Candidatus Puniceispirillum marinum IMCC1322: one gene and its partner. The protein of the gene in region 1 interacts with the protein of each later gene in a pairwise test. Links are inferred from orthologs where the notes say so. Each region holds a gene or a part of one and is shown in the gene's direction. Other genes may lie near its edges.

Region 1 (3,898 bases):
AGATTGAAGAAATACGTGCTTTTGTGACGGTTGTGGAAACAGGAAGCCTTACGCAGGCAGCGGAACGTCTTGGTATCGCTGTTTCTGCTGTAAGTCGTCGTCTGAAAGATTTGGAGCTTCGTCTTGGGGCGCCATTGATCCAGCGTTCGACGCGCCGTATGTATCTGAACGAGACAGGTCAAAGATTTTTCAGCCGTTGCCGTACTATTCTGGACGAGTTGGAAGCGGCGCAGCAGGAAGTCCAGAATACCGAAGGTATTTTGAGTGGTGTCTTGCGACTGAATGCGCCTTTATCATTTGGCATCACGCATATCACACCACTGATTACTGACTTCATGAAGGAAAACCCAGACGTGCGGATCGATATAGATCTGTCGGATAAACGCATTGATCTGATCGCCGAGGGATTTGATCTGGCGATACGTATTGGTGCGTTGCAGGATTCCAGCCTGATTGCCAAAAAAATATCAACCGCACGGCAGGTGCCTTGTGCATCGCCAGATTTTATTGCCAAACATGGTGCGCTAGACAATCCAGAAGCTCTCAATGATATGCCTGGGCTAATCTATGCAAATTCCCGAACACCATCGGATTGGACTTATGTAACACCCGAAGGTAAGGCAGGAACAGTGCATGTAAGCCAGCGTCTGTCGGCTACGAATGGTGATGTGTTGCGCGATGCGGCCATTGCCGGACTTGGTGTGGTTAATTTACCGACATTTCTGCTTTTTGAAGCCATTAATGATGGCACGCTGGTACCGTTGATGGCTGACCATGACTGGTCCGAGCTTGATATTTTTGCCGTTTATCCAAAAACAACAATCTTGCCGCGCCGGACGCGTGCATTCGTTGATTTTATGGCCTGGCGTTTTGATAAGAACCCGCATTGGAACCAGATCACGCCAAAAGCCTAAAATTTGCTAGGCAGTGATGTTGACAAATCTGTCGCCAGAGGCCAAGTCTTCGGCCTATGTTAAAGCTTCAGAACCTATTTTTTGCTATTGATGGCAAACCCCTGCTCGAAAATGCGTCGGCCACAATTCCGGCTGGCCATAAAGTGGGCATCGTCGGGCGTAATGGAACTGGCAAGACAAGCCTGTTCAGATTGATCCGAAATGAATGGGCGCTTGATTCAGGTAACATCGAATATCCAAGTTATTTTCGGGTTGGTGGCGTTGATCAGGAAGCCCCCGCATCCAGCATTAGCCTTCTTGATACGGTTTTGGCGGCTGATCTGGAGCGCGATGCCTTACTTCGTGAAGCCGAAAGTGCAACGGACCCTATGCGGATTGCTGACATTCATATGCGCCTAACTGATATTGATGCGCATTCTGCCGAGTCACGGGCGGCGACAATTCTGGCTGGTCTTGGGTTTGATGCGGTGGCACAAGCACGTGCCTGTGCCGAATTTTCAGGTGGTTGGCGGATGCGGGTTGCGCTTGGTGCGGTGCTGTTTTCACAACCCGATCTGTTGCTTCTCGATGAGCCAACAAACTATTTGGATCTGGAAGGTGCCGTATGGCTGGAAACCTTTCTGGCCAAATATAGCAAAACCGTTTTGGTGATTTCGCATGATCGCGGTTTGCTGAATAGATCGGTGACCGGTATTTTGCATTTAACCGATCGTAAATTGACATATTACGGCGGCAGCTATGACCAGTTTGATGCCGAGCGCCGGTTGAAACTGGAACAACAGCAATCAATGAAACGTAAACAGGACGCCCAGCGTGCACATATCCAGAGTTTTGTTGATCGCTTCCGTTATAAAGCGTCCAAGGCTCGTCAGGCACAATCACGTCTGAAACAACTGGAAAAAATGCAACCTATTGCCGCCTTGTCGGAAAGTGCTGTATCCGAATTTCAGTTTCCGTCACCAACGCCACTCCCGCCGCCACTTATGGTGATCGAAAATGCGTCAGTTGGCTATGATGGCAAAGCTGTATTGCGTAAAATTGATATCCGGCTTGATCAGGATGACCGTATTGCTTTACTGGGCGCTAATGGCGAAGGCAAATCAACCCTGTCAAAATTAATTGCTGATCGGTTGGCGCCGCTTGAAGGTGATATTCAGAAATCAGGCAAGTTACGCATAGGTTTCTTTGCCCAGCATCAGTTGGATGAGCTGGTTCCAGGTGAAACGCCGTTCCAGCATATGGCGCGGTTGCGTCCGGATGAATTACCAACCAAATTACGCGGCCGTCTTGGGGCGGCAGGGATTGGCGCAGACATTGTCGAAAACCCGGTTGAACGTCTGTCAGGCGGCCAGAAAGCCCGATTGTTGATGGCTATGGCGGCAATTGATGCGCCGCATATATTGATCCTTGATGAGCCAACCAACCACCTTGACATAGAAAGCCGAGAAGCGCTTATCCATGCGCTGAATGATTATAACGGCGCGGTCATTCTAGTGAGCCATGATCCGCATCTGGTTGAAACGGTTGCTGATATCTTGTGGATTGTGCGCGATGGTGCGGTTGTGCCATTTGATGGTGATATGGATGATTATCGCAAATTGCTTTTGAAACAGCGATCGGGCAAAGGCAAAACGGCAAGGCACGACACGAACGCTCTTAAAACGGCAGATATAGACAGCCTGCCGCCAGCCCGGGCTTTATCCGGCAAAGAAAAGCGACAAAATACGGCGCAGGTTCGAAGCGCCATTACTAAAACCGAAAAGATGCTGGAAAAACTGACAAAACGGAAAGCTGATATTGAGCAGGAAATGGCAGAGCCCGGTTTCTTTGAGACGAAAAATCAAAGTCGGGCAGCTGATGCAGGTAAAATGCTTGCTGATGTGGATGAGGCCATAGCGCGGGGCGAAGAAGAATGGCTTTCATTACAGGAAACTCTGGCCATCGCACTCGAAGCATAAGCATGCACAATCCTGTTACCACTTTTGTAATTTAGCTATGTGGGCTTTGACCTCTGTTATTACTTGACCTTACGCTTGCGTCTCTAACTTTTAGTCAGGGGGGCTCTGCTGGCCACATAACAGAGGAGGATGAAATGCCAGCTCATCATAAAATTGACTATGTTGAATTTTCCGCAAGTGACATTCCGGCAAGCAAAGCTTTTTTTGAATGTGTCTTTGGCTGGATATTTGAAGATTTTGGTGCCGAATATGTTGCCTTTGCCAATGCCGGCATTGAAGGTGGTTTTTTTGCTAATAATGCCTATAGCCGCACCGAGCATGGTAGCGCACTGATTGTTCTATATAGCGACGATCTGGAGCAAAGCTATGCCGATATCGTGGCGGCGGGGGGGATCATTGCAAAACCGATTTTTGCGTTTCCGGGTGGCCGTCGGTTTCATTTTTTCGAGCCATCAGGCAATGAATTGGCAATCTGGTCGGACGTGTCGCGATAAAGGCTTTCGCCCGGTAAAAAAGTGGCGTTAGATAGCACCTTGTTTGTCTGGTGGATGCCAGATGACCGGGTGGTGAAAGGCGCGAACATACATGCAGTCAATGATCGATGTGATCCGTTTTGGTTTGCTATGTGCGATATGGCTGGTGGCTTTGATCCAGATTATTGCGGGTGAGCAAGCCACAGCTTTGAGTGATGTTGGCGTTATAATGTTTGTGATTTTCGGTCTTTTGACAGTGCCGAAGATGCGGCGTGACAGTTTTATAATTCTGCTGTTATTGGGATTTGTGGCATGGCTGTTACTCGATCATCTGCCGACAAGCGATGAATGGTTTGAAGCGGGACGAAGAATACTCATTTTTGCCGCGTTATTGCCAACCATGATCCTTGTCCGCGCGACAGCTGAGACCATGCCGTCGGTTCACAAGACCCAGCAAGCGTTGGCAACCTTACCGCCTGAGGCGTCATCAGGTGGCTTGCAAATGGCCGGCCATGTATTTGGTGGCGTTATCAATACGGGTGCCTTTGCGATG
Region 2 (4,501 bases), 230 kb from region 1 along the record:
AAGCCGCTGGTTGTCCGGCTTGAAGGCACCAACGTAGCCGAAGGCAAAAAAATCATGGCCGAGTCAGGTCTTGATATCATTCCAGCCGATGATCTTGCGGATGCCGCCGCCAAGATTGTTGCAGCTATCAAATAAAGAGGCCGATATGTCAGTTCTTGTAAATAAAGATACACGCGTTATCTGCCAGGGTTTCACCGGAGCCCAGGGTACCTTTCATTCCGAACAGGCGATTGCCTATGGCACAAAGATGGTTGGCGGGGTAACACCCGGTAAAGGGGGGCAGACACATCTTGATCTGCCAGTCTTTAATTCGGTTGTCGAGGCGATGCGCGAAACCGAAGCTAACGCATCGGTTATCTATGTGCCGCCACCTTTTGCTGCGGATTCGATAATGGAAGCCATCGATGCTGGCATGCCCTTGATCGTCTGCATTACCGAAGGCATTCCCGTACTGGATATGGTCAAGGTAAAGCGGGCACTAGATGCCAGCAAAAGCCGCCTTATTGGCCCTAATTGTCCAGGCATCATCACCCCAGGTGAATGCAAAATCGGTATCATGCCAGGTCATATCCATAAACCGGGCAAGGTGGGTATCGTGTCACGTTCGGGCACGCTGACCTATGAAGCTGTGGCTCAGACAACAGCAGCCGGTCTTGGTCAGTCAACCTGTGTTGGCATTGGCGGTGATCCGGTTAATGGCACCAACTTTATCGATTGTCTGGAAATGTTTCTGGCGGATGACCAGACCGAAGCGATCGTGATGATTGGCGAAATTGGTGGTTCGGCCGAAGAAGATGCCGCCGCTTATTATATGGCGCAACCTAACCGGAAGCCGATTGCAGGCTTTATTGCTGGTCAGACAGCGCCTCCGGGGCGCCGGATGGGTCACGCTGGTGCGATTGTATCTGGTGGTAGCGGGGCTGCTGTTGACAAGATTGCGGCGATGGAAACTGCTGGTTTTGTGATGGCATCTTCGCCTGCCGCGCTTGGTGATGCTGTTATGACAGCGATTGGTAACCATTCTTCTTGAATATAAGTGAATAGTTTATACACTATGCCCCATAAACTGTGCCTATAAGCGATGGATAGACAGATATGCGTGATTCGGTAACCCCAAACCGTGACGAAGCCGATCATCAAAATGCTGATTCGCTAGATAGTAGTTTTCTATCTGGTGCCAATGCCACCTTTATTGCAGAAATGAGCGAAGCGTGGCGGCAAAATCCGCGCGGTGTCGATGCGTCATGGGCGCGTTATTTCGAACAGCTTGATGCGCTTGACGAGATTGAAGAAAAGGGGCCAAGCTGGGGCAATGGTTCAAGCCGTGTTGTCGGTGCCATTGATCCGGAGGCATCGATCAAGGCCGTGGCGGCGGCGCATAAGTCGAATGGCAATCTGAATGCCGGCAATATGCGGGCGGCGACGCTGGACTCATTGCGTGCCGTGATGTTGATCCGCGCCTATCGTATCCGCGGGCATCTGCTTGCCCAGCTTGATCCGCTAGCATTGGAAGAGCCGGAATTGCATCCAGAGCTTGATCCTGAAACCTATGGTTTTGGCGAAGATGACTGGGATCGCCCGATTTTCATCAATTATGTGCTGGGTCTGGAAACCGCAACCTTGCGCGAAATTATTGATGTGTTGCGCAAGACCTATTGCGGCACCATTGGCGTCGAATTCATGCATATTCAGGATCCTGCGCAAAAAGCCTGGATTCAGGAACGTATCGAAGCCATCGGCAACCGTACGGATTTCACCATCAAAGGTAAGCAGGCGATTTATGAACGTCTGGTCGATGCCGAAGAATTTGAACGCTATCTGCATAAGAAATATACTGGCACTAAACGTTTTGGCATGGATGGTGCCGAAGCGGTGATTCCGGCTATCGAACAAATTCTCAAGCGTGGCAACCAGCTTGGCCTTGGCGAAGCTGTTATCGGCATGGCGCATCGTGGCCGTCTGAATGTTCTGCATAATGTGCTGAGCAAGCCGTTTCGGGCGATCATTTCCGAATTTCTGGGCAATCCGGCAAATCCCGAAGATGTGGGTGGGTCGGGTGATGTGAAATATCACATGGGTGCATCGGCTGATCGCGTGTTCGATAATAGCCCGGTGCATCTGAGTCTGGCACCAAACCCATCACATCTGGAAATTGTTGATCCGGTTGTTGTTGGGCGGGTGCGGGCCAAACAGCAACAGCGTGATGACCATGACCGTACCGAAGTGCTGGGCATTCTTTTGCATGGTGATGCGGCCTTTGCCGGACAGGGCGTTGTTGGTGAAACCTTTGCCTTTTCGGATCTGCGTGGCTATCGCACCGGGGGCACGATCCATATCATTGTCAATAACCAGATCGGCTTTACCACCAGCCCGTCCTATTCACGTTCATCGCCATATCCGACTGATGTTGCTAAAATGGTGATGGCACCGATTTTTCATGTCAATGGTGATGATCCCGAAGCGGTTGTGCATACAGCACGGATCGCGATTGAATTCCGGCAGGCTTTCAATACCGACGTTGTTATTGATATGTTCTGCTATCGCCGCTTTGGCCATAATGAAGGAGATGAACCAGCCTTTACCCAGCCGCTTATGTATAAGGCGATTGGGCAGCATCCCTCGACACGTGATATCTATGCCCAGAAGCTGATAAGTGAAGGCGTGTTTGACAAAGCTGGTGCGCAAAAGGTCATTGATGACCGCATCAAGCATCTGGATGAAGAGTTTGAGGCTGGCACAAGCTATCGCCCGAATAAAGCCGATTGGCTTGAGGGTATGTGGTCTGGTATGCGCACGGCGCATGGCGATGTTCGCCGCGGCGAAACCGCTGTTGATATCGATGTGTTGCGCAAGCTTGGCGTCGATATGAACAAGGTTCCGGATCATATGCGGATCAATTCGAAATTGACGCGGATTCTGAAAGCGCGTGCTGACAATATCGAAAAAGGGTCTGGCATTGACTGGTCAACTGCCGAGCTTCTGGCCTTTGGTACCTTGATGCTGGAAGGCAATCCGGTGCGCCTATCCGGTCAGGATTCCTGCCGTGGTACTTTCAGCCAACGCCATTCAGTGCTGGTTGATCAGGATACCGAAGAACGCTTTGCGCCGCTGGCGTATTTGGCCGATGACCAGGCCCCGTTTGAAGTGATTGACTCACCATTATCCGAAGCCTCGGTGATGGGCTTTGAATATGGGTTTTCACAAGCCGAACCCAATGCGCTGGTCATGTGGGAAGCGCAGTTTGGTGATTTTGCCAATGGCGCGCAGGTTGTGGTTGATCAGTTCATTTCATCAGGCGAGGCCAAATGGCTACGGATGAGTGCGTTGGTTCTGTTGTTGCCGCATGGCTATGAAGGTCAGGGCCCAGAACATTCATCAGCGCGTCTTGAGCGCTATCTGCAACTATGTGCCGAGGATAATATGCAGGTGGTCAATTGCACGACACCGGCGAATTATTTTCATGTTCTGCGCCGCCAACTGAAACGTGATTTCCGCAAGCCGTTAGTGGTGATGACGCCAAAATCATTATTGCGTCATAAGGCCTGTGTGTCGGATTTGGCCGAAATGGCAAGTGGCACAAGTTTCCACCGTGTTCTTGATGAGCGTGATACCAAGGTCAAGCATGGTAAAGTCAAGCGGATCGTGATGTGTAGCGGCAAAGTCTATTATGATCTGGCCGCCGCCCGTGATGAAGCCAAGGCATGGGATATAGAAATTCTACGTCTGGAACAGCTATATCCGTTCCCGACAAAAGCCGTGATAGAAGCCTTGGAGGCTGTGCCAAACGCCAAGATCATATGGTGTCAGGAAGAACCCAAAAATATGGGTGGCTGGACATTCGTTCGTGATTTCATCGAAGAGGCGATGGAACAGGCTGGATCAAAGCAAAGCCGCCCGATCTATGCTGGACGTGCCGCTGCTGCGTCACCAGCGACAGGTAGCCTGTCACGACATAAGCTGGAACAGCAGACGCTAGTCGATGACGCACTTGGTTTTGATAAGCAAAGCGGCAGGGCCGCCGCAGAGTAAGTGAAGTGGCATCGTGTTGATGCCGATGCATATCCAATGCACCAAAGGAGGGTGCTTGTAATGGCAACCGATATTATTGTCCCGACTCTAGGCGAATCTGTTAGCGACGCAACGATTGCACGCTGGATCAAAAAAGCAGGTGATACGGTAGCCGCCGACGAACCCGTAGTTGAACTGGAGACCGATAAGGTGACGCTGGAAGTGCCCTCGCCTGTAGCTGGCAAGCTAAGCGAATTGGTCGTGGCTGAAGGTGATACGGTCGAAGTTGGCGCTGTATTGGCACGCGTTGAAGCCGGCAAAGGCGCACGCGCTGCCGCAGATAAAGCTGAGCCGGCAAAAGCCGAGCAAGCCAAGGCACCGGAAGCTAAAGCCGAAGCCATACCGGCAGATAAAGTCCCGACCGCATCCAAGGCCGATGCGCATCCGTTGTCGCCAGCCGTACGCCGCCTTGTTGAGGAAAATAATCTGAACC

The links. The genes of interacting proteins can lie anywhere in the genome.
Region 2: the proteins of SAR116_RS10535 (region 1) and SAR116_RS09430 interact in binary tests that used the Escherichia coli proteins (3 or more experiments, as listed by UniProt). The link is inferred for Candidatus Puniceispirillum marinum IMCC1322 from one-to-one orthologs.

What each region holds. Positions count from the first base shown.
Region 1 is NC_014010.1:2,260,508-2,264,405, forward strand. The notes cover bases 517-3,421. They hold SAR116_RS10535 (ABC-F family ATP-binding cassette domain-containing protein), read left to right. Parts: upstream 517-970; coding sequence 971-2,872; downstream 2,873-3,421. Other genes in these bases: SAR116_RS10530 (LysR family transcriptional regulator), read left to right, coding at 517-914; SAR116_RS10540 (VOC family protein), read left to right, coding at 3,007-3,366. Also shown: more of SAR116_RS10530, read left to right, coding at 1-516; SAR116_RS10545 (hypothetical protein), read left to right, coding at 3,458-3,898. UniProt on the Escherichia coli protein: Genetic data indicate it may be involved in ribosome assembly or function.
Region 2 is NC_014010.1:2,032,253-2,036,753, forward strand. Bases 722-4,229 are described here. They hold SAR116_RS09430 (2-oxoglutarate dehydrogenase E1 component), read left to right. Parts: upstream 722-1,095; coding sequence 1,096-4,029; downstream 4,030-4,229. Other genes in these bases: sucD (succinate--CoA ligase subunit alpha), read left to right, coding at 722-1,030; odhB (2-oxoglutarate dehydrogenase complex dihydrolipoyllysine-residue succinyltransferase), read left to right, coding at 4,090-4,229. Outside these bases: sucC (ADP-forming succinate--CoA ligase subunit beta), read left to right, coding at 1-135; more of sucD, read left to right, coding at 146-721; more of odhB, read left to right, coding at 4,230-4,501. UniProt on the Escherichia coli protein: E1 component of the 2-oxoglutarate dehydrogenase (OGDH) complex which catalyzes the decarboxylation of 2-oxoglutarate, the first step in the conversion of 2-oxoglutarate to succinyl-CoA and CO(2).